One region of the Haemophilus sputorum HK 2154 genome, then DNA from elsewhere that is predicted to be linked to it. Evidence: riboswitches for the same ligand, from Rfam matches in the RefSeq annotation. Region 1 holds a riboswitch; each other region holds the start of a gene.
The links. A riboswitch is a leader RNA that binds a small molecule or an ion and turns the genes downstream of it on or off. The one in region 1 is predicted to bind thiamine pyrophosphate.
Positions count from the first base shown of each region.

Region 1 (7,604 bases):
AACAAAGCCTTTTTAGCTGAAGAGAAAGCATAATTTCCAATCCCGTTAATAAATTATCAGCAGTTAACGGGATTTTTCTTTTATATTGTTAAAGAGGCATCGTCAGCAATTAGGTTTTGATCTATAATTAATTTCCAGTTGTCGAAAGATAACGTTTTCGTTTTTTCACTTAACTGGACTTACCTAACATGACTCAACAAACTATTAGCACGCCAAAACAAGCGTTTGTCGGTTTACAAATGTTATTTGTTGCCTTCGGCGCCCTAGTTTTAGTGCCACTTATTACGGGCTTAGACCCAAACACTGCCTTGCTCACTGCAGGTATTGGTACCCTTCTTTTTCAACTCTGCACCGGTCGTCAAGTACCGATTTTCTTAGCTTCTTCTTTTGCTTTTATCGCGCCTATCCAATACGGTGTACAACATTGGGGAATTCCTTCAACAATGGGCGGTTTAGCCTGTGCTGGTTTAGTCTATGTCGTGCTTAGCGCTTTAGTAAAATGGCGTGGCGCACAAATCATGGACAGAATTTTCCCACCTGTAGTGGTAGGTCCGGTTATTATCATCATCGGTTTAGGGCTTGCGCCTGTTGCGGTGGATATGGCGGTTGGCAAAAATATGCAGATTGAGCAAAATCTTGCGATTTTAGTTTCTATGGTAACCTTAGTTACCACTGTTATCGTTGCTGTATTCGCTAAAGGGTTAATGAAGCTTATTCCGATTATGTTCGGTATTTTAGTTGGTTACTTGCTTTCACTTTATCTTGGTTTAGTTGATTTTACTAAAGTTTCCGAGGCTAGCTGGTTCTCTATCCCAACTTTAACCACACCACAATTTAATTTAGAAGCCATTCTTTACTTACTCCCAATTGCGATTGCACCAGCAGTAGAGCACGTTGGCGGTATTATGGCGATTAGCTCGGTAACGGGTAAAAACTTCTTACAAAAACCGGGGCTTCACCGAACCTTATTAGGCGATGGTATTGCAACCTCGGCGGCATCTTTACTTGGTGGTCCACCAAATACGACTTATGCAGAAGTGACGGGTGCTGTAATGCTCACTAAAAACTTTAACCCGAAAATCATGACTTGGGCAGCTTGTTGGGCGATTGCGATCTCATTTTGTGGAAAAGTTGGCGCTTTCTTACAGACGATTCCAAGTGTTGTGATGGGTGGCATCATGATGCTCGTATTCGGTTCTATTGCGGCTGTGGGCATGAGTACACTGATTAAAGCCAAAGTGGATATGGGTGAGGCACGTAATCTTGTGATCGTTTCTGTGGTCATGACCTTCGGTATTGGTGGTATGTTCATCAATCTAGGTGAATTCTCGCTTAAAGGTATTAGCCTTTGTGCCATCGCAGCGATTATCATGAACTTAATCTTACCAAAAGAAAAAGGGCAGAATGCCTAACAATAATAAGTGATGAAGCGCATCTTGTAGATGCGCTTTTTTTGCAAAAAATTTTTAAAATCAGACCGCTTGTAATGTGAGGTAGATCACAAAATTTAAATGAAAAGTTTGTTTTTGTTCTCGGTTTTTACTAGAATTTTGCAACATATTAGTCGGGGTGCCATAGGCTGAGATAATACCCGTGAACCTGAAACAGTTAACACTGACGTAGGAAACTAAATGATGAAACCATTTCTTTTATTTTCTCCCCTTTTTGCTTTTCTTGCTATTTTCCCTTTGAACGCTTGATGAGGTTGCTATGTTTTGCCTCCAAGTCCAAGGTTTATCTTTGCAATTTGCCGGACAATCGCTGTTTGATAATTTGAACTTTAATGTGAAGCAAGGCGAATGGGTTGCACTTTTAGGCAGCTCAGGCGTTGGAAAATCAACGCTTTTACGCGCAATTGCGGGGCTTGAGCAATCCGCCGTAAGTGCAGGAAAGATTCATTTTGCCCCTCATCTCAAATTAGCTTGGTTGGCGCAACAGGATTGCCTTTTTCCTTGGCTTTCAGTATTAGATAACGTTCAGCTTGCACAACATTTAAAAGGCACAAAAAATGCTGAAAGTTTAGCAAAAGCTGAAGCATTATTAGCTGCAGTCAATATGCAAGCACATATCCACAAGGCTTGTTATCAACTGTCAGGCGGGCAACGCCAACGTGTCGCATTAGCTAGAACCTTGATGCAAGAGGCGGATTTAATTTTAATGGATGAGCCTTTCTCTGCATTAGATGCGGTAACGCGTATGCAGCTACAAGATCTCGCATGTGAGTTGTTGCATGAGAAAACCGTCATTTTAGTGACGCATGATCCACAAGAAGCCATTCGGTTAGCCGATAGCCTCTATATTTTGCAAGGTCACCCTGCGCAAATGCATTTAGTGAGTCAATTAAGTGGCGCGAAACCACATAACATGGCTCAAGCAACCGCTTGGCAATTACAAGAAGAACTGATTGCTAAGTTAATGCAGGAGGCATCATGAAAAAATTAGCTAATTGGCTTGGCTTGTTTCTTTTATTGATTGGCTTATGGCAAGCGGTAGTTTCAATATTTATCTTACCAACCTATCTTTTCCCTTCACCGATAGCGGTTTTTGAGCGTTTATTACAGCACACTGATTTATTGCTCAGCCATGCTAAGGTTACTCTAATTGAAATCGCATTGGGCTTAATTTGTGGGTTTATATTGGGGTTAATTTCTGCTTTATTGCTCACACTTTCACGCCGCGTTTCTGCCTTTTTAATGCCGTTGCTGGTTATCTCCCAAGCAGTGCCTGTTTTCGCGATTGCCCCACTTTTAGTGTTGTGGTTGGGATATGGCATGGCTTCTAAAATCGCTATGGCAGTATTGATTATCTATTTCCCCGTTACGGCTGCTTGTTATGACGGTTTACGTAATACGCCTCAATCTTGGGTACAACTGGCGCAAACTTTACAAATTTCTCCACAGGCAATGTTGTTTAAGGTGCGTTTGCCTGCTGCATTGCCCGCATTAGCTTCAGGCCTACGAATTGCAGTTTCTATTGCACCCATTGGGGCAGTGGTTGGCGAATGGGTGGGGTCTTCAGAAGGGTTAGGCTATTTAATGTTGCAAGCCAATGCCAGAATGCAAATTGATCTAATGTTTGCTGCACTATTTTTATTGTTACTAATTGCGCTTTGCTTATATTTTTTCACTGATTACTGGCTACGCCGATCACTACCTTGGGTTCGTTATATTCATTAAGAGGTTTTATGCTAAAACAACTTATTCAGCAATCGCAGCCTGACTGGCAGCATTATATTGAGCACGATTTTGTCAAACAGTTAGCTACAGGTTCATTACCTGCCGATTGTTTTCGCCATTATCTAAAACAAGATTATATCTATCTTTTTCATTACAGCAGAGCTTTCGCTTTAGCGATTTTTAAAGCAAAAGATTTTGCGCAAATGGAAACACCTCGTAAAGCATTAGACGCTATTTGCCAAGAGATCCAGCTGCATCTTAATTATTGCCAAGAATGGGGAATTAGCGAAGAAGAAATCTTTAATACACAAGAAAGTGCAGCCTGTATTGCTTATACACGTTATCTACTTGATTGTGGTGCAAATGGCGGTTTAGCAGAAATTTACGCTGCAATTACCCCTTGTGCGGTCGGTTATGCTGAAGTTGGCCGTTATATTTGTGATAACTATCCTAGACTGCCGAATAATCCCTATCAAACGTGGATTGATACTTATGCCAGCGAGGATTTCCAACAAGTAGCAAAAGAAACCGCTGATTTTCTTAATCAATGCTGTGCTCATCTTAATGCCGAACAATTACAGAATATCCAAAAAATTTTTACCACAGCCACTCGCCTAGAAATTGGGTTTTGGCAAATGGGGCTAGATTTATCTGAATAATAAAAGGAGACAAAATGAAAAAACGTTACTTACTCACATTGCTTGCGAGCGCCTTAGCGCTAAATAGCCAAGCGGCAGAAAAGCAAAAAATCTCGTTAATGCTTGACTGGTTCGTCAACCCAGATCATGCTGCATTGATTGTGGCACAACAAAAAGGCTTTTTTGCAGAGCAGAATTTGGAAGTGGAAATTATTGAGCCGGCTGACCCTTCATTACCCCCTAAATTAGTGGCGGCAGGTAAAGCAGATTTAGCGGTAGATTACCAACCTCAATTACAAATGCAGTTAGATGAAAAACTGCCTTTAGTTCGTATTGCAACGCTTGCGAATTCACCGTTAAACAGCTTAGTGGTGTTAGAAAATAGTGAAATTAAAACGTTAGCGGATTTGAAAGGTAAAAAAATTGGCTATTCGGTTAGTGGTTTTGAAACGGCTTTACTAGAAACGATGCTTAAGTCTGCAGGGATAAGCCTCAAAGATGTGCAGCTAGTGAATGTGAATTGGTCGCTTTCTCCTTCACTTATCAGCAAACAAGTTGATGCCGTTATTGGTTCATTCCGTAATTTTGAATTGAATCAACTTGCAATTGAAGGGTATCAAGGCAAAGCGTTTTTCCCAGAAAAGCATGGCGTGCCAAATTATGATGAGCTCATTATTGTAGCAAATAAAGATAAGCTGGAAGCACCGAAATATCGTGATTTTGTGCGGGCTTTAACACAAGCGAGTGCTTATTTAAAAGCGCATCCACAAGAAAGCTGGGAGTTGTTTGTCAGTTATAAACCCGCTGAGCTAGATAATGAATTGAATCGTCGCGCATGGAAAGATACGCTGCCTTATCTGACTGAGAAGCCAAGCGCATTTGATTTTGCCACTTATGACAAAATGGCTGAATTCATGCAGCAACAAGGGTTAATCAAAAACAAGTTTGCGGTCACAGATTATGTTGTTGATTTAGCGCCATAACGGTTATTTTTTGGTGAATAAATCAACGTTTTTTGACAAAGATTGATCTAGTTCTCTCAGTCTTTGGCATAGATGTGGCATAATAGCCCAAATTTTTTTGCGATGATTTTATTATGCTTCCGGAATTGGGCTATTTTTCATTAATTTTGGCGGCGGTGGCTGCCGCCTTTCAAGTGGGTTGTTCTCTTTTTAGCGAACTGTTTAAACGACCGCATTATTTAGCGTTAAATCCGCTATTAACTGGCGTGCAGTCGCTGTTTTCTCTGCTTTCCTTTGCTCTGTTAGCGCACGCTTTTTTAACGGATGATTTTACCGTTATCTATGTTGCGCAACATTCTAATAGCCAATTACCTGATTTCTTTAAATTTGCGGCAACTTGGGGCGGGCATGAAGGTTCCATGTTGTTTTGGCTTGCTGCATTAACACTTTGGACAAGCGTATTTTGCATTTTTGCGGATAAATCTGACCGCTTGTTCTACCATCGTACTTTAGCCATGATTGGGCTGATTGCCTTAGGCTTTATGCTATTTATTTTGTTAGTTTCAAGCCCATTTGAACGCAGTTTCCCGCCACCACCAGAAGGGCGAGATTTAAACCCAATGTTGCAAGATGTGGGGCTGATTTTTCACCCACCATTGCTTTATTTAGGCTATGTTGGTTTTGCCATTAGCTTTGCTATGGTTGTGGCAAGTTTAGTTTCCGGTTGTTTTGATGCCGCAGTAGCACGCTGGATTCGCCCGTGGACGATGATTTCTTGGGGCTTTTTAACTGCCGGGATTATTCTTGGTGCTTGGTGGGCATATTATGAGTTAGGCTGGGGCGGCTGGTGGTTCTGGGACCCTGTTGAAAATGCCTCTTTAATGCCTTGGTTATTAGGCACCGCGTTAGTGCACTCATTGATAGTCAGTGAAAAACGTGGTGTGTTTAATTACTGGACGATTCTGTTAGCGATTTTTGCTTTTGCATTAAGTTTGCTTGGTACCTTTATTGTTCGCTCTGGGGTTTTAACTTCTGTTCATGCTTTTGCGGTTGATCCTGACCGTGGCATGGCATTGCTTATTCTCTTTTTCAGCTTAAGCTTTATTGCATTGGCATTATTTGCTTTCCGTGTGAATCTTTGGCAAGGCGAAGTACGCTTCTTACTTTGGTCAAAAGAAACCGCCTTTTTACTGATTAACGGTTTGTTTGCTGTAGCGGCTTCTGCAGTACTGGTTGGAACTTTCTATCCAATGGTTTTTACGGCGATGAACTGGGGATCAATTTCCGTTGGCGCACCATATTTTAACCACGTATTCACGCCGCTTGCGCTGTTGTTAATGGTTGCGATGGGAATTGCAGTCGTATTGCGTTGGAAGAGTGTACCAACTAAACAGATCTTATGGCGACTCTATTTATTGCCAGTAGCCGTACTGCTTGCCGTAGCACTCACTATGCAAACGTTGACGCAAGTTGCTTATACATTACAAATTTTGCCGACAATTTTTATTAGCTTGGCAATTTGGATTATTCTGACTCATCTGCCTTATTTGCGATATATGTGGCAAATTCGACCGCTTGCGATGCGTCTAGCGCATATCGGTTTTGCAATTTGCGTGATTGGGGCAATGATGAATAGTTATTATGGCGATGAAAAAGGGGTAAGATTGAAACCGAATGAGTCTGCCACTTTAGCGGGGTTTAGTTTCACTTACGATGACTATCAAGATGTAATTGGCGCAAACTACACGGCTGAGCGCGCTATTTTTAAGATTGCTAAAGAGAACGAAACGCTAGCACAAGTGACTCCAGAACGTCGCTATTATGATGTACGCACCATGACGATGGCAGAAGTTGGGCTTTATCATCATTTCTTAGATGATATTTATATTGTCATGGGCGATAAGTTTGGCAATTTAGAATATGCGTTTAGATTGCATTATAAACCTTATGTGCGCGCACTTTGGCTTGGTGGCATTGTGATGGTATTTGCCTCTTTATTAGCATTATTTGGCTATCGCCAAGCGAATAGAAAAGCGCATAAACAAAGTAATAAATGAGAAAATAGAATGAAAAAAGCCTTTTTATTTTTACCGCTGTTGTTATTGGTGGCGATTGTAGCAATGCTTACAGTGCCGTTAATGAATAAAGATAATCTTTCACCGACGGAAGATTGGCGCGATAAGCCGATTCCTGAGTTTGTCGGGAAAAATTTGCTTGATCCAAACGCACGTTTAAATAATAACAGTTTGCCGAAAGAGCCTTATATTCTTAATGTTTGGGCAAGTTGGTGCACTTGGTGTATTAAAGAATTCCCGATTTTGCACAAGCTCAAAGCAGAGGGCGTACCAATTGTTGGGCTGACTTATAGCGATCAGCCTAATGATGCAAGAGAGGCATTAACGCAATGGGGTAACCCGTTTCATTTAGTGATTGATGATTATGAAAAAGGCTTCTTAATTCAAACCCTGAAAGTCTCTTCTGCGCCTTCAAGCTATTTGATCGACAAACACGGCGTAGTGCGTTATCAACAAAAAGGCTACAACCCTGATTTCGAGCAAGATTTTCTGCCTCGCTTAAAAGCCTTACGAGAGGAAAAATAATGCGAAAAATTTTGCAAAAAATAGCTTTAATTTTACCGCTTGTCATGAGTGTTGTTGCCCAAGCGGAAATGGTGGATACCTTTGAATTCCATTCCGATGCCGATCGTATTCGTGCGGTGGCGTTGGCTAAATCGCTTCGTTGTCCGCAATGTCAAAACCAGAACTTAGTGGAATCGAATGCGACGACGGCTTATAAACTTCGTCTTGAGGTTTATCAGATGGTCAATG
Region 1 is NZ_ALJP01000009.1:821,064-828,667, reverse strand. It holds gene putP (sodium/proline symporter PutP) at 1-33, shown strand, start outside; gene HMPREF1128_RS06385 (uracil-xanthine permease family protein) at 189-1,412, shown strand; TPP riboswitch at 1,556-1,643, shown strand; gene HMPREF1128_RS06380 (ABC transporter ATP-binding protein) at 1,711-2,433, shown strand; gene HMPREF1128_RS06375 (ABC transporter permease) at 2,430-3,176, shown strand; gene tenA (thiaminase II) at 3,185-3,835, shown strand; gene HMPREF1128_RS06365 (ABC transporter substrate-binding protein) at 3,850-4,797, shown strand; gene nrfE (heme lyase NrfEFG subunit NrfE) at 4,911-6,833, shown strand; gene HMPREF1128_RS06355 (redoxin family protein) at 6,843-7,376, shown strand; gene nrfF (heme lyase NrfEFG subunit NrfF) at 7,376-7,604, shown strand, end outside.

Region 2 (7,604 bases), 510 kb from region 1:
CTTTTACCCGCCAGTTATAAATGTTGCGAATTACCGTTTCACCTTCGGCAAACAATGCTGTTGTTGCAATAGTCATTGCTGCATCTGGAATATGATTCATATCCATATCTACACCATGCAATGGTGCTTGTTCTGCTTGAATAAAATCCTCACCCCAAGTGATTTTTGCGCCCATTTTCTCTAATACATCGGCAAACAAGCGGTCACCTTGAATTGAATTTTTACCAATTCCTGTAACTTTTACTTTTCCTTTAATAGCACCTGCGGCTAAAAAATAAGAAGCAGAAGAAGCATCCCCTTCCACTAAATAACGCTTAGGTGAAATATAAGATTGATTGCCCTTTACAATAAAGGTTTGATAATTTTGGTTTTCTACTGTCACACCAAAATCTTTCATCATCGCCAAGGTGATATCAATGTAAGGTTTTGAAACTAGCTCGCCCATAATCTGAATTTCCATATCGCCTTCAGCAAGTGGGGCCGCCATCAATAGTGCCGTTAAAAATTGACTGGAAATTGAGCCGTCAATTTGCACTTTGCCGCCTTGTAACCCCGTATTTCGGATTGCGAGCGGTGGATACCCTTCTTGTTCAAGATATTGCACATTTGCGCCAACTTGAATTAAAGCATCAACCAAATGCTTAATTGGACGCTCTTTCATGCGAGGTTCGCCTGTTAAAACAACCTCTGCCTCTTGTTGTCCTTTTAAGCAAAGTGCAGCCGCTAACGGGCGCATGGCAGTGCCTGCATTCCCTAGGAAAAGTGAAAGCCCATTTTGCCAATTAAAGGCACCGCCAACGCCTGTTATTGTGCATACGGTTTTATCTGAGGATAGTTCATAACTCACTCCTAAAGATTTCAACGCATTTAGCATATGACGAATATCATCACTGTCTAATAAATTGGTGACTTCCGTTGTGCCATGTGCTAATGCTGCCAATAACAAAGCACGGTTAGATAAGCTTTTTGAACCAGGTAAGTTAATCTCGCCTTCTACACGCAAAATAGGATTTAAACTGATTTTTTCCATCTTTTCTCTCGCTTAAATTATTGTAGGTTTAACACTTTGCGTAATGCTTCAAACAGACGACTATTTTCTTCTGGCAAGCCAATACTAATGCGCAAATGATTCGGCATACCATAACCTGCAATCGGACGAACAATCACGCCTTCATGCAATAACGCATCATAAATCGGCTGCGCAGGGCGTTTAAAATCAATGGTAATAAAATTACCTTTTGAGGGAATGAAATCTAATTGGTATTGCTGACAAAATGCTTCATAACGTTGCATTTCTTGGCGATTATTGGCAGCGACTTTAGCAACAAAAGCATCATCATTTAACACGGCAATCGCAGAAGCCAAGGCTAGACTATTGCAGTTAAACGGTTGGCGCACGCGGTTCAATAAGTCTGCAATTTCAGCATTTGAAACAGCATAACCAATACGCAATCCAGCTAAGCCATATGCTTTGGAAAGCGAGCGTGAAACGATTAAATTGGGATATTTAGCTAATAACGCAAAACTATCTACCCGCTCAGTAGGTGTGGTAAATTCGGTATAAGCTTCATCTAATACCACAATAATATGTGATGGCACCTGTGCTAAAAAAGCCTCTAGCTCAGCATGCGTTAAAAAATTTCCGGTTGGATTATTGGGGTTGGCGATAAATATCAGTTTGGTTTTCTCGTTAATCGCAGCTAGAAAACCGTCTAAGTCATGCCCCCAGTTTTTAGCAGGGATTTCGCGCGCAGTTGCATTGATCGCTTTTGTGACTAATGGATAAACAATAAAGGCATATTGCGAATAAATCACTTCATCCTGTTCGCTAGCAAAAGTATGAGCAAATAGTTCTAATAAATCATTGGATCCATTACCCAATGTAATTTGATTGGGTTCAATATGAAATTTTTGCGCAATCGTCTTTTTCAATTCAAAGCCATTGGCATCAGGGTAACGAGTAAGATCATTTAATTGACTCATAATCGCTTGTTTAGCGCTTTCAGGAAAGCCAAACGGATTTTCGTTTGAAGCCAGTTTAATGATGTTAGAAATGCCAAGCTCTCGTTCTAATTCTTCAATTGGTTTGCCGGCTTGGTATGGAGAAAGCGATTTTACGCCCTCATTTGCGATGTTGATAAATTGCATAATGTGTCCTTTTTATTTTTCTTAGGCTCAGGATTGTAGTAGAGAATCACGCTTTTTTAAAGCGAAAGCGGTCGAATTTCATGGCGTTTTTGCAAAAATCACGGTTTTACTTTTATTTATTTTTTATTGATTGTGTGATTTATCTCACATTTTTTAATTCTTGATTTTGTTAGCATAACTGCTTGATTTTCTAACCCAACTCAAATAAAGGGCGATTTATTATGTCAACCCAACAACTTATTTCTCAATTAACCGACATTGTCGGTCACGCACATATTATTACGGATGCGGCAAAAAATGAGGCTTATCGCAGTGGTTATCGTTTTGGCACAGGTAACGCGATTGCGGTTGTGAGACCTGCTACATTATTAGAATTCTGGAACGTGCTAAAAGCCTGTGTGGCGCATGATGTGATTGTAATTAACCAAGCTGCAAATACGGGCTTAACAGGGGGTTCAACGCCTAGCGGGAACGATTATGATCGTGATATTGTTATCATCAACACCATGTTAATGAAAGACATTCAACTCATTAACGATGCCGAACAAGTTGTCTGTTTCCCTGGCTCAACCCTCAATGAATTAGAAAATTTATTAAAACCGCACGAAAGAGAGCCTCACTCAGTTATTGGTTCTTCTTGTATTGGTGCTTCCGTTATCGGTGGGATTTGTAATAACTCTGGCGGAGCTTTAGTACAACGTGGGCCAGCTTATACCGAAATGGCACTCTTTGCTCAATTAAATGAAAATGGCGAATTAGAACTTAAAAACCATTTAGGTATTGATTTAGGCGAAACCCCAGAAGAAATTTTAACGAACTTACAAGGTCACCACTACCAACGCAAAGATATTCAAAGAGATTGCGGAAAAGGCCATGACCATCACTACTGCAACCATGTTCGTAAAGTAGATGAAGATAGCCCTGCGCGCTTTAATGCAGACCCAAGCCGTCACTATGAATCATCCGGCTCTGCAGGAAAACTGGCTGTTTTTGCCGTGCGTTTAGATACTTTCCCATTAGAGAAAAATACGGCGGTGTTCTACATCGGCACAAACCAAATTCAAACACTTAACGACATTCGCCGCCATATGTTAGCCAATTTTGAAGTGCTACCGATTTCAGGCGAATACATTCATCGTGATGCTTTTGATGTGGCAGCACGTTATGGAAAAGATACCTTCTGGGTGATTAAAAAATTCGGTACACACTGGTTACCGAAACTCTTTGCATTGAAAGCTAATGTTGATCGTATTGCGAAAAAATTCTCGTTCTTACCACACCATTTAAGCGATAAATTTATGCAACTCTTATCAAAAGCGATGCCAGAACATCTGCCAAAAAGCTTGTGGACATATCGCGATAAATATGAACACCATTTAATCGTGAAAATGGGAGGAAAAGGCGTACAAGAAGCGCGTGAATTCTTAAAAACTTATTTTAGTGATGCCACTAAAGGCGGATATTTTGAATGTAACGCCGAAGAAACCCAAGCAGCCATGTTGCATCGTTTCGCAGTTGCAAGTGCAGCAATTCGCTATCGCGCTATTCATGAAAAAGAAGTGGAAGAAATCGTGGCATTAGACGTTGCGCTTCGCCGTAATGATAATGAATGGTTTGAAGTTCTTCCGCCAGAAATTGATAACAAAATTAGCCATAAGCTCTATTACGGTCACTTTATGTGCCATGTGTTCCACCAAGATTATATTGTGAAAAAAGGCTACGATTGTGAAGCCCTAGAGCATGACATGCTCAAATTGCTTGACCAACGTGGCGCACAATATCCAGCAGAACACAACGTAGGGCACCTTTATGAAGCTAAACCAGAATTGCGTAAATTCTATAAAGTACTCGACCCAACCAATAGCTTCAACCCAGGAATTGGTAAAACCACCAAGAAAAAACATTGGGTAGAATAATCCTGTTAATAAAACAAGCGGTCATATTTGCAAAACTTTTTACAAATATGACCGCTTGTATTTTTTAGAACTAATTACGCTAATTCCACATCTTTAGTTTCTTGCATAAACCATAAGCCTATCAAACTCAATACTGCGTTAGCAGCTAAATAAAGTCCAACTCCTTTCAATCCATAATGTGCATTTAGCGGTAAAGTAATGATTGTTGCCACGCTCGCACTTAAAAGTCCTGCACAGTTATACGTTAGCGATGCGCCAGAATATCGGGCGTGTGTGGGGAATAGTTCTGGCAAGAAACTTGCTAGCGGTGCATAACCTAAACCAATTAACCCCATGCCAATAATTAAAAACCAGAATAGGCTAACAGCACTGCCATTTTCTAGGAAACATGGTAAAGCTAAACCAAATACAGCTACACCGACGGTTGTCCAAATCATCCAAATACGACGCCCAATGCGGTCAATATATTTACCGGATAAATAGATCGTAGCCGCTAATGAAAATGCACTTGCCATTAACAATGCAGTAAATAATTGAGGCGAAAATCCTAGCCCCATTTTAAAACCCGCTTCTGAAATGGTTGGTGCAGATTTTGCATAGATTTGACTAAATGCGATCATAATATAGAACAACACATAGCCTGCCATACAAGCAAACATGCCAAGCATAAATGGTCTAAAATGGCTGGTCAAAACCGTCATCATCGGGATTCGTGTCGGTTGTTTTTGGATTAACGCAGCAAGAAAGATCGGTGCTTCAGTTAATTTCAAGCGGACATACAAGCCTATGGCAACTAACACGATTGAGCTTAAAAATGGAATACGCCAAGCCCATTCAACTAAATTACTTTGCCCAGCCCAAATTCCTACCAGCAAAAAAGCGCCATTTGCTAATAATAATCCTAACGGCGCGCCTAGTTGTGGGAATGAGCCATACCAACCGCGTTTTTCTTGTGGGGCGTTTTCAATCGCCACTAACGCAGCACCGCCCCACTCTCCGCCTAATCCAATGCCTTGTCCAATTCTACACAAGCAAAGCAGTATGGTTGCGTAAATACCAATTTGCTCATAAGTAGGTAATAAACCGATGGAAATCGTTGCAAAGCCCATCAATAACAGTGACATCACGAAGGTATTTTTTCGTCCGAATTTATCTCCAAAATGCCCGAAAATTAACGCACCTAATGGGCGAGCAACAAAAGTGAGTGCAAGTGTAGATAGTGCAGCAATTTGGTTGGAAAGCGGATCCGCTTGATGAAAAAATTGATGATTAAATACCAATACAGCAGCCATGGCATAAATATAATTATCAAAATATTCAATGGCCGTGCCAATCATAGTAGCTGATGCCACTTGAGTTAGATTATTGTTTTGCCGAATAGACATATTTCCCTCCTTTTATTCGGTGTCCAAAATAATGGCAATAACACTGAATCTCGTAGAGGGTAAACAAGCAAAGTAAGTAGATAGAAAAGAAAAATGAAAGATTGGCATGTTAGTTTCCTACGTCAGTATTAACTGCTTCAGGTTCACGGGTATCATCTCAGCGACAATGCGCACCCCGACTAATTCGGCTAAATTCTAGCGCTTTATATGAGAAAGCTCAATCTAATTTCTAAGAAAGATGAAGATAAACACTCAACATTTACTGTTTTGGAGTTTCTGTTGGGGAATTTTCTTTAACTAAAGCATTTACCCAAGAAATGGTTTGCATTTTTTCCCAAGCACTCCCTCTTACCATAGTCGGTACAGAGTAATCTTGGCATATTGCATTAAATAGCCAATGGTTTAAAGCAAGAGTTGCGAGAATCTGAGGTCTGCCTCGTTCCCCTATTATTCTTTCATAAACAATATAATCTTCGCCATCTTCTAATAAGTTAAATGTAACTTGAGATGGTCGGCTATATACCATCCCGTTCTTTAACATCTTAAAGTATTGGCGAATATAACGCTCTCGATCCTCTAATGCCATTTGTGCCAGGTTTTCATTATAAAAATCTAAACTTTCTAAATAACAAATTTTTTCAAGAACGGAATGACAACTTTGATAGCCTGAACGACCGACTCCTCTTTGAAAACATCTCTGCTCTGGCTCAAAATAAAGCTTGACCACTTTGTTTGCCATAGATGGGCGTTCAGCTAACCATTCTTTCAATTCTAGTGCGTCTAAATCAGCAGGTATTGCATTTTCTGGGGAAATGACATTGATTGAAGTATTATTCACTGTAATTTGTTCTTTCACTGGCAAAATCGGTGCCGGTTTACAGCCCCATAAGCAGAAACACAATAGCCCTAATAACTTCTTCATTTAGCCTTATCCTTGATTTAAAAAACTTGTCCTTCGCTCATTTCTAAATTACTGCTTATGTGGCAATTTTTGCCAAGTTACTTCATTACGCAAATAGACGGGTTCAATCTCCATCGCTTGTTGTACTTTACCTTGGGCGATTGCAATTTTAGCAAGTTCAAGCATATATCGCGCTGAAGGTAGTGTAATTTCACTGACAACAAGCGGTCGTTTTTCTTCAGAAAATTGCGAATAAGCCTGCCAGCCCGTACCCACAACGGTAGGATTATCCCCTAACATAAATTGTTCAATCGCTTTTTCAGGTGCGCAAACTTGTTCTGGTACAAGTTCTTGCCAGCCTTGTTCGGTTCGTTGATATTGCGCGAAATAAACTTCATTCATTCTGGCATCAATTAAAGCAATAACATTGGTAGCCCCTTCTGTTTGATAAGCTTGCTCTGCCATTGCCATTAAATTGGAAATTGCTAACACAGGTAATTCGGCCCCAAAGGCTAAACCTTGTGCGACACCAATTCCAACACGAACGCCCGTAAAACTCCCTGGCCCGCGCCCAAAGGCTAAATAATCAACCTCTTGTAACGAAATATTTGCTTTTGCTAATAATTTATCAATCATCGGTAAAATGCGCTGAGTATGAGTACGTGGGCTAAGTTCGTCTAAATACGTCACTTTGCCTAAATGCGTTAACGCAACCGAACAAGCTTCTGTTGCGGTATCTAGCGCGAGAATGGTTTGAGTCATATTTTTTTCCTATTGGGTGCTACCACACCATAAAAATAAAAGGTGGGAACGTCCCACCCTATTAAATCTAAATTATTCAGCACGTTTCTTACGACGCTCTGCTACGGCATCAGCTAAGGCGAATAATGCTTTTTCGCTGTCTTCCCAACCAATACACGCATCAGTAATACTTTGTCCGTAAACTAAATCTGCAAGTGTTTGACCTGCTTTCAGATCTTGGCGACCTTCAACTAAGTGACTTTCGATCATCACACCAGAAATATAGTCTGAACCGCCTGCAATTTGTGCGCAAACATCTGCGCAAACATCCATCTGGCGTTTAAATTGTTTTTGGCTATTTGCATGGCTGAAATCCACCATCACATGAGGTCGTCTGCCTGCTTTCGCAATACTTTCACAGACTTTCGCTACAGATTCTGCATCATAATTCGTACCATTATCGCCACCACGTAAAATAATATGGCAATCTGGGTTTCCTGCCGTGGTTACAAT
Region 2 is NZ_ALJP01000009.1:312,916-320,519, forward strand. It holds gene aroA (3-phosphoshikimate 1-carboxyvinyltransferase) at 1-1,030, opposite strand, end outside; gene hisC (histidinol-phosphate transaminase) at 1,048-2,148, opposite strand; gene dld (D-lactate dehydrogenase) at 2,370-4,064, shown strand; gene HMPREF1128_RS03960 (MFS transporter) at 4,139-5,449, opposite strand; TPP riboswitch at 5,547-5,637, opposite strand; gene HMPREF1128_RS03965 (hypothetical protein) at 5,709-6,371, opposite strand; gene tsaB (tRNA (adenosine(37)-N6)-threonylcarbamoyltransferase complex dimerization subunit type 1 TsaB) at 6,420-7,112, opposite strand; gene aroG (3-deoxy-7-phosphoheptulonate synthase AroG) at 7,185-7,604, opposite strand, start outside.
Region 2: it holds a riboswitch for thiamine pyrophosphate, as region 1 does, so the genes downstream of both, HMPREF1128_RS03960 (MFS transporter) here and HMPREF1128_RS06380 (ABC transporter ATP-binding protein) in region 1, are expected to answer to the same signal.

Region 3 (7,604 bases), on a different contig from region 1:
CAATCAGAAATACGGCACCAAATTCTTTACAGATTGCATTTTCGCGCGCTTTGCTGCTTAAATCTGGATAGCGTTTGACTAAATCTTCACTGTGAACAAAGGTAATTTGTTTTGGTAAGATGGATGGAATATCAAAACGCGCTTCTACTGCTAATTCAGTTAAACGAATCGCTTTATAGATTTCATTCACGGTTTCTTTTAAATATTCAAAGTTACGACGACCAGTCGGAATCACTTTTTCCCAGTCCCATTGGTCAACATAAACTGAGTGGGTTGCATCAAGAGAATCTTCATCTGGGCGTAATGCTTTCATGTGTACGAATAAACCTTCGCCTTCTTGGAAACCAAAGCGCGCAAGGGTATGGCGTTTCCATTTTGCTAAAGAATGAACCACTTCATAAGTCGCGTCCGGAATACATTTCACGTGGACTTGTACTGCTTTTTCAATTCCTGAAAGGTTATCTTGCATGCCGTTGCCGACTTCGCTCAGAATTGGGCCTTGAACTTCAATAATGCCGAGTTTATCAATTAAATATTGGGTAAAAGTGTTTTTAACAAAGCTAATTTCGTTTTGTTGTAAGATAAATGATTTTTTCATTGTTGCTTTCCTTTTGATAATTCATTGTCCATTAAAATGGTATGCACGTAATTTAACGGATTTCTTAAAAAACTCAATAGAAATTCAATAAAACTCTTTTTGTGTTATATAATATCTAAAAATAATTTATATTTTTTATATTTTATTTAAGTTTTTACAAAAGTGGAGGAAAATTTGACCGCTTCTCAACTTAATAAGCCTGTGCTCGATGCGTTAGATCAGCATATTTTACGTTCGCTAATTCAAGATGCTAAAACACCATATGCAGAAATCGCACGACATTATGGGGTGAGTGCTGGGACTATTCATGTGCGTGTGGAGAAAATGCGCCAATCTGGCGTCATTGAAGGAACAAAAATTAAGATTAACGAGCGCAAGCTAGGTTATGACGTTTGCTGTTTTATTGGCATTATTTTGAAATCAGCCAAAGATTATGAACAAGTTATTGCTAAACTGAATGCATTTCCTGAGGTGGTTGAGGCATATTACACCACGGGTAATTATTCGATTTTTATCAAAGTCATGACGCATACCATTGAAGAGCTGCATCAAGTATTAGCGGGTAAGATTCAAAGCATTGATGAAATTCAATCGACTGAAACCTTGATTTCTATGCAGAATCCGATTTTGCGTGATATTCAGCCTTAACAAGCGGTTTATTTTGATGAAAGATTTGCAAATGTTAACTTTTTGTTATTGATAATTGTATTTTAATTTGTATTTGCTATTGATTCTATCGAATCTATCGGCTTTTCAATAAAAAGTGAGGGCGTATAATGATGCCATCAGAAGATGAGAGACTGATAAAACATCAATTCATAACAATAGAGGAAACAAAATATGTCAAAAACAATTATCGGCTTAGATAAAGCACAATCATCAGAATTAGCAGCAAAATTAAATGAGTTATTAGCTACTTACCAAGTTTTTTATACCAATGTACGTGGTTATCACTGGAATATTAAAGGCGTGAATTTCTTTGAATTACATGCAAAATTTGAAGAAATTTATACGGATTTGGTTGAGAAAGTGGATGAAATTGCAGAGCGTATTTTAACTTTAGGCTATACACCGAATAATGCTTATAGCCAATACTTGAAAGTTTCACGTATTCAAGAAGATATCGCTATCAGCACTGCGCAAGATTGCTTAACTGGCACCTTAAAAGGTTTAACTGTGTTACTTGAGCAACAACGTGAAATTTTAAATTTTGCTGGTGAGGCAGAAGATGAAGGTACTGCATCTCAAATGAGCGATTATATTAAAGAGCAAGAAAAATTAGTTTGGATGTTCCAAGCTGCTTGCCAAACTTGCCACGCTTAATCGAAATCAATCCCGCCCCGTGCGGGATTTTTGTTAGATAAAAATATGATCTTCATCACACTTTACAGTTTCGTAGCTTGCGAAGTGTGATGTAACCTTTTATAGTTCCATGCCATAAGTCGGGGTGCCGAAAGGCTGAGATAATACCCGTGAACCTGATTCAGTTAGTACTGACGTAGGAAACTTACACCTTATTTTCAACCGTGCCTGCTTTCCTTTCAGTATGATTTCTTTGGAGGAAAAGCATGTCATTTCATTATTTAGAACAAATCCGTCAAACCAATCCACTCATTCATTGTATTACCAATTATGTTGCTGCAAATTTTACGGCTAATGGATTATTAGCGATCGGCGCATCTCCGTTGATGTCAGCCAATGTGGCTGAAGTTGCAGAGATTCAGCAATTTGCAAAAGGGTTATTGCTTAACATCGGCACACCAAATGGGCCAGAAAACATTGAAGCGATGATTCTTGCAGGCAAAGCGGCAAACAAAGCAGGGATTCCTGTTGTGTTAGACCCCGTGGGAAGTGGCGCAACAAGCTATCGCCGTCAAGTGGTAGAAAAATTGCTATCAGAAGTTAAGTTTGCGTTGATACGTGGAAATGCTGGCGAAATTGCGCCTTTAGCGCAAATTCAGTGGAGATCAAAAGGCGTTGATGCAGGTGCTGGCGAGGCTGACTTAGCTGAAGTAGCGAAACAAGTAGCACAACAATATCACTGTATTGTGGCTATTAGTGGTGAAACTGATTTTGTCAGCGATGGTCAACGGGTTGCGAAAGTCCAAAATGGGACACCGCTATTTCCTAAAATTACTGGTTCTGGCTGTTTGCTCGGTGCAGTCTGTGCTGCCTTTTTAAGTGTTGCACCAGCATCTGCTTATTTTGATGCCGTGGTGGAAGCAACAACGGTATATGCTGTTGCGGGAGAATTCGCTGCCCGTACTTTAAATCGCACACAAACAGGGGCTTTTGCGGTGAAATTTTTAGATCAGTTAGCTGAAATCAACATGACTTTGGCTGAGCAACAAGGGAGAGTCATTTATGCGTAATTATCCTCAAGCTTTAACTATTGCAGGTTCAGATAGTGGTGGCGGTGCTGGGATTCAGGCGGATTTAAAAACCTTCCAAATGCGAAAAGTGTTTGGCACTAGCGTCATTACTGCTGTGACGGCACAAAACAGTACTGGTGTGTTTGATATTCATGCAATTCCGCTTTCAACGATTGAAAGTCAGCTTAAGGGAGTCGCAAGCGATTTTGATATTCGCGCCTTTAAAATTGGCATGTTAGGCACCGCTGAAACAATAGAATGTGTAGCCGCATTCTTGCAAGCTCGTCCATTTGGGCAGTTAGTGCTAGATCCTGTGATGATTGCCAAAGGTGGGCAACCTTTGTTACCCAATAGCGCAGTAGCTGCACTTAAGCAGCATTTGTTGCCATTAGCTGATGTAATTACTCCAAACCTGCCAGAAGCTTATGCGCTCACAGGCGTGGAGATCGTCGATTGCAAAAGTGCGGAAAAATCTGCCCGCTTGTTACAAGCACAAGGGGTGAAAAATGTGGTAATTAAAGGAGGGCATCTACAAGATTCGCATAGTGAGATTTGTTTTGATTATGTATTTAGCGAGTCTGGCGATTTCACTTTACAAAGCCCGCGTTTTGATACTCCGCATACTCATGGCACAGGCTGTACTTTTTCTGCTTGTATCACGGCAGAATTGGCGAAAGGCTACTCATTAGATACCGCAATTCGCACGGCGAAAGCTTATATTACGGCAGCCATTAGCCATCCGTTAAATATTGGACACGGCCATGGGCCGACTAACCATTGGGCATATCAAGATGAATAAAATGAAAACTATTTTGCCAGTCTATTTTATCGCTGGCACGCAAGATGTACGTCATTTAAGTGGCGACCCTGCACAGAATTTATTGTCTGTGCTGAAGCAGGCTTTGGAAGCAGGAATTACTTGTTTTCAATTTCGCGATAAAGGCGAACATTCGTTGGCTAATCAACCTATTGCGCAAAAAGCGCTCGCGCAGCAATGTCAGGCATTATGCCGTACTTTTAATGTACCGTTTGTGATAAACGACGATGTAGCATTAGCACTTGAGTTAGCCGCAGATGGTGTTCATGTGGGGCAAGGTGATATGCCGATAGAAACAGTGCTTGCTCGCACGCAAGGAAAAATGTTCGTAGGGCTTTCAACGCATTCATTAGAACAAGCGCAACTGGCGCAAGCCAATCCTCACATTGACTATATCGGGGTGGGTCCAATTTTTCCAACGCAATCGAAGAAAGACCAAGATCCCGATGTTGGGCTTGATTTTGTCGCCTATTTACGCCAAGCGGGGATAACGAAACCGATTGTCGCAATTGGGGGAGTGAATGCAGAGTCTGCTCCGTGTTTATTAGGCGATGGCGCAGATGGTGTTGCTGTCATTTCAGCTATTGCGCAAGCAAGCGATATTGCTGCAGTCGTTAAGTCATTGAAAGGCTAACAGTGGCAATTTTAGATACAGAAAAGGGGCGGAAATCCGCCCCTGATTGTTTGACAAGCGGTCAATTACAATAAAATATTTGCAAATAATAGACCGAAGGCTAAACAGAATGCCATGCTTAATAAGCCTGGTAACATAAAGCTGTGGTTGAAAATGTATTTACCGATTCTGGTTGTACCGGTGGTATCAAAGTCGATAGATGCAATAATCGGACCATAGTTTGGAACGAAGAAGTAACCATTTACTGCCACAAACACCCCAATTAAAACAGGTGCTGGAATACCTAATGAAATACCAAGTGGGAATAAGGTTGCTACAGTCGCGCCTTGGCTGTTAACTAATACAGAAAGCACAAATAATGCAAAAGCAAACGCCCATGGTGCAGTATGAACTAAACCTTCCACTAAGCCTTTTACTTCAGTCATATGTGCTTGCATTAACGTATCACCTAACCATGCGATACCGAAGATAGCGATTACTGCACGCATCCCTGCATGGAATACAGAACCTTTAGTGATAGCAGTACCATCTGGTTTGCAAGTCATAATAATCAATGCACCGATTGATAACATGATGATTTCAATAGTATGAGCCATACCCATTGGTTTGCCATCAAATACTGGGCGAAGAGAAGGCATTGCACCCATGATTACTACTAATAACGCACCAAATAAGAAGAGTGAAACAGAAACTTTTGCAGTTTTGCTGATTTCGATTTCTTTATTGCTGGTTTGAGAAGCAAAAATATCTGCGTATTTTGGATCGCTTAAACGACGTAAATATTCTGGGTCATCTTTTAATTCTTTCCCCATTTTATTCACAAAAATACATGCAAGGAAAATCCCTAATAATGTAGATGGGATAGTTACCATCAATACATCACCTAAGTGAATACCTTGTGGTTCAAGGAAAGCGACAACTGCTACAACCGCTGCTGCAATAGGACTTGCTACAATCGCAAATTGTGATGCGATTACTGCCATAGAAAGTGGACGTTCTGGACGAATACCATTGTGACGGCTCACTTCAGCGATTACTGGTAATACAGAATAAGCTACGTGACCTGTACCAGCTAATACGGTGAAAGTCCAAGTTACAAGCGGTGCAATAAAGGTAATATATTTCGGATTACGGCGTAAAATGTTGGTTGCGAGTTTGATCATATAATCTAAACCGCCAGCAGCTTGCATCGCTGCAGCTGCAGAAACTACCGCCATAATCATAAACATTACATCAATCGGTAAACCTGCTGGTTTAAGTCCGAACCCGAAGGAGAGAATAGCTAAGCCTAAACCGCCAAAGACCCCTAAACCGATACCACCTGCACGTGCACCGACTAAGATACACAACAGGACGATCGCAAATTGCAAGAGAAACATTCCTGACATTATTTGATTACTCCATTGTAAATTAAAAGAAAAGACCTCATACTTATTGATCATATCAACATTAAAAAAATAAATAAATCTAATCATCAGGATTAGATTTAATAAAAGTCAAAAAATAAGGAAAAATATGCAATTTTCTAAAATGCACGGGCTTGGCAATGATTTCATGGTTATTGACGGCGTCACCCAAAGCGTATTTTTGACCGATGAGCTGATTCGCAAATTAGCCGATCGCCATCGCGGAGTAGGCTTCGACCAGCTGTTATTAGTTGAAGCACCTTACGACCCTGATTTAGATTTCCACTACCGTATTTTTAACGCTGATGGCAGTGAAGTTTCTCAATGTGGCAATGGCGCACGTTGCTTTGCTCGCTTTGTAAGCCTCAAAGGATTAACTGATAAGCAAGATATTAAAGTCAGTACCGCAAATGGCAAAATGGTATTAAGTTTGCAAGAAGACGGACAGGTACGCGTGAACATGGGCAAACCGATTTGGGAACCGGCAAAAGTTCCATTTATTGCCAACAAGTTTGAGAAAAACTACTTGTTGCGTACTGAATTGCAAACCGCGATTTGTGGCGTCGTATCGATGGGAAATCCGCATGCGGTGTTGCAAGTTGAAAATGTGCAAACAGCCCCAGTCAATGAGCTTGGCCCATTATTAGAAAATCATGAACGTTTTCCAGAGCGAGCGAATATTGGCTTTATGCAAGTGGTGAATCGTCATCATATAAAACTACGCGTTTTTGAACGTGGTGCGGGTGAAACACAAGCCTGCGGTAGTGGTGCGTGTGCGGCGGCTGCGGTCGGCATTATGCAAGGCGCATTAGATAGCCCGGTACGCGTAGATTTGCCTGGCGGTACGCTTATGATTGAATGGCAAGGCGAAAGCAGCCCACTTTATATGACAGGTGATGCGGAACATGTTTACGATGGCTTTTTAAAACTCTAATTTATCGGTGACAAGCGGTCTGATTTTTGTCAAATTTTGCAAAAATCAGACCGCTTGTATTATTCAGAAAAAGTGAGATTAAATTATAAAAACATGGTGCTCAAATTTTCGTAAAACCTTGACGAAAATATAGAGAATTTACTATAATACACAACCATTTTTGCAATAGATTGTTGGCTGACGAAAATCGTCAGCCTTTTGTGCTTTATAAAAATCGGCTGATTTTGTCATTTTAATCGCTGATATTTGCAAAATCCTCATCCGATTTAACCGCTTGCAGTAGTGATTTTTGACTGCAAGAGAGGAAGTCGGAAAATGACACTTCGTACCCTTTTAATGCCACTTCCAGCTGAGTCTTCTCATTTGGATTGTGAATCTCAACCATAACAAAAAATCAGAGGCTATCTAACAATGGCATACTCCTATTCCGAGAAAAAGCGTATCCGTAAGAGCTTTGGCAAACGCCCTCAGGTTCTGAACGTACCTTATCTATTAACTCTCCAACTTGATTCTTATGAAAAATTCATTCAGCAAGATCCAGAAGGACTACAAGGTTTAGAAGCGGCATTCCGTTCTGTATTCCCGATTGTAAGTAACAACGGTGCAACAGAATTACAATACGTTTCTTACGAACTTGGCGAGCCAGTATTTGATGTACGTGAATGTCAAATTCGTGGTACAACCTACGCTGCACCATTACGCGTGAAATTACGTTTAGTGACTTTTGACCGTGAAGCTGCAGCGGGCACGGTAAAAGACATTAAAGAACAGAACGTGTATATGGGCGAAATCCCATTGATGACCGACAACGGTACTTTCGTTATCAACGGCACTGAGCGTGTT
Region 3 is NZ_ALJP01000011.1:59,564-67,167, reverse strand. It holds gene asnA (aspartate--ammonia ligase) at 1-598, opposite strand, end outside; gene asnC (transcriptional regulator AsnC) at 773-1,246, shown strand; gene HMPREF1128_RS06960 (Dps family protein) at 1,439-1,921, shown strand; TPP riboswitch at 2,032-2,120, shown strand; gene thiM (hydroxyethylthiazole kinase) at 2,167-2,970, shown strand; gene thiD (bifunctional hydroxymethylpyrimidine kinase/phosphomethylpyrimidine kinase) at 2,963-3,769, shown strand; gene thiE (thiamine phosphate synthase) at 3,762-4,421, shown strand; gene HMPREF1128_RS06940 (anaerobic C4-dicarboxylate transporter) at 4,487-5,809, opposite strand; gene dapF (diaminopimelate epimerase) at 5,937-6,761, shown strand; gene rpoB (DNA-directed RNA polymerase subunit beta) at 7,173-7,604, shown strand, end outside.
Region 3: it holds a riboswitch for thiamine pyrophosphate, as region 1 does, so the genes downstream of both, thiM (hydroxyethylthiazole kinase) here and HMPREF1128_RS06380 (ABC transporter ATP-binding protein) in region 1, are expected to answer to the same signal.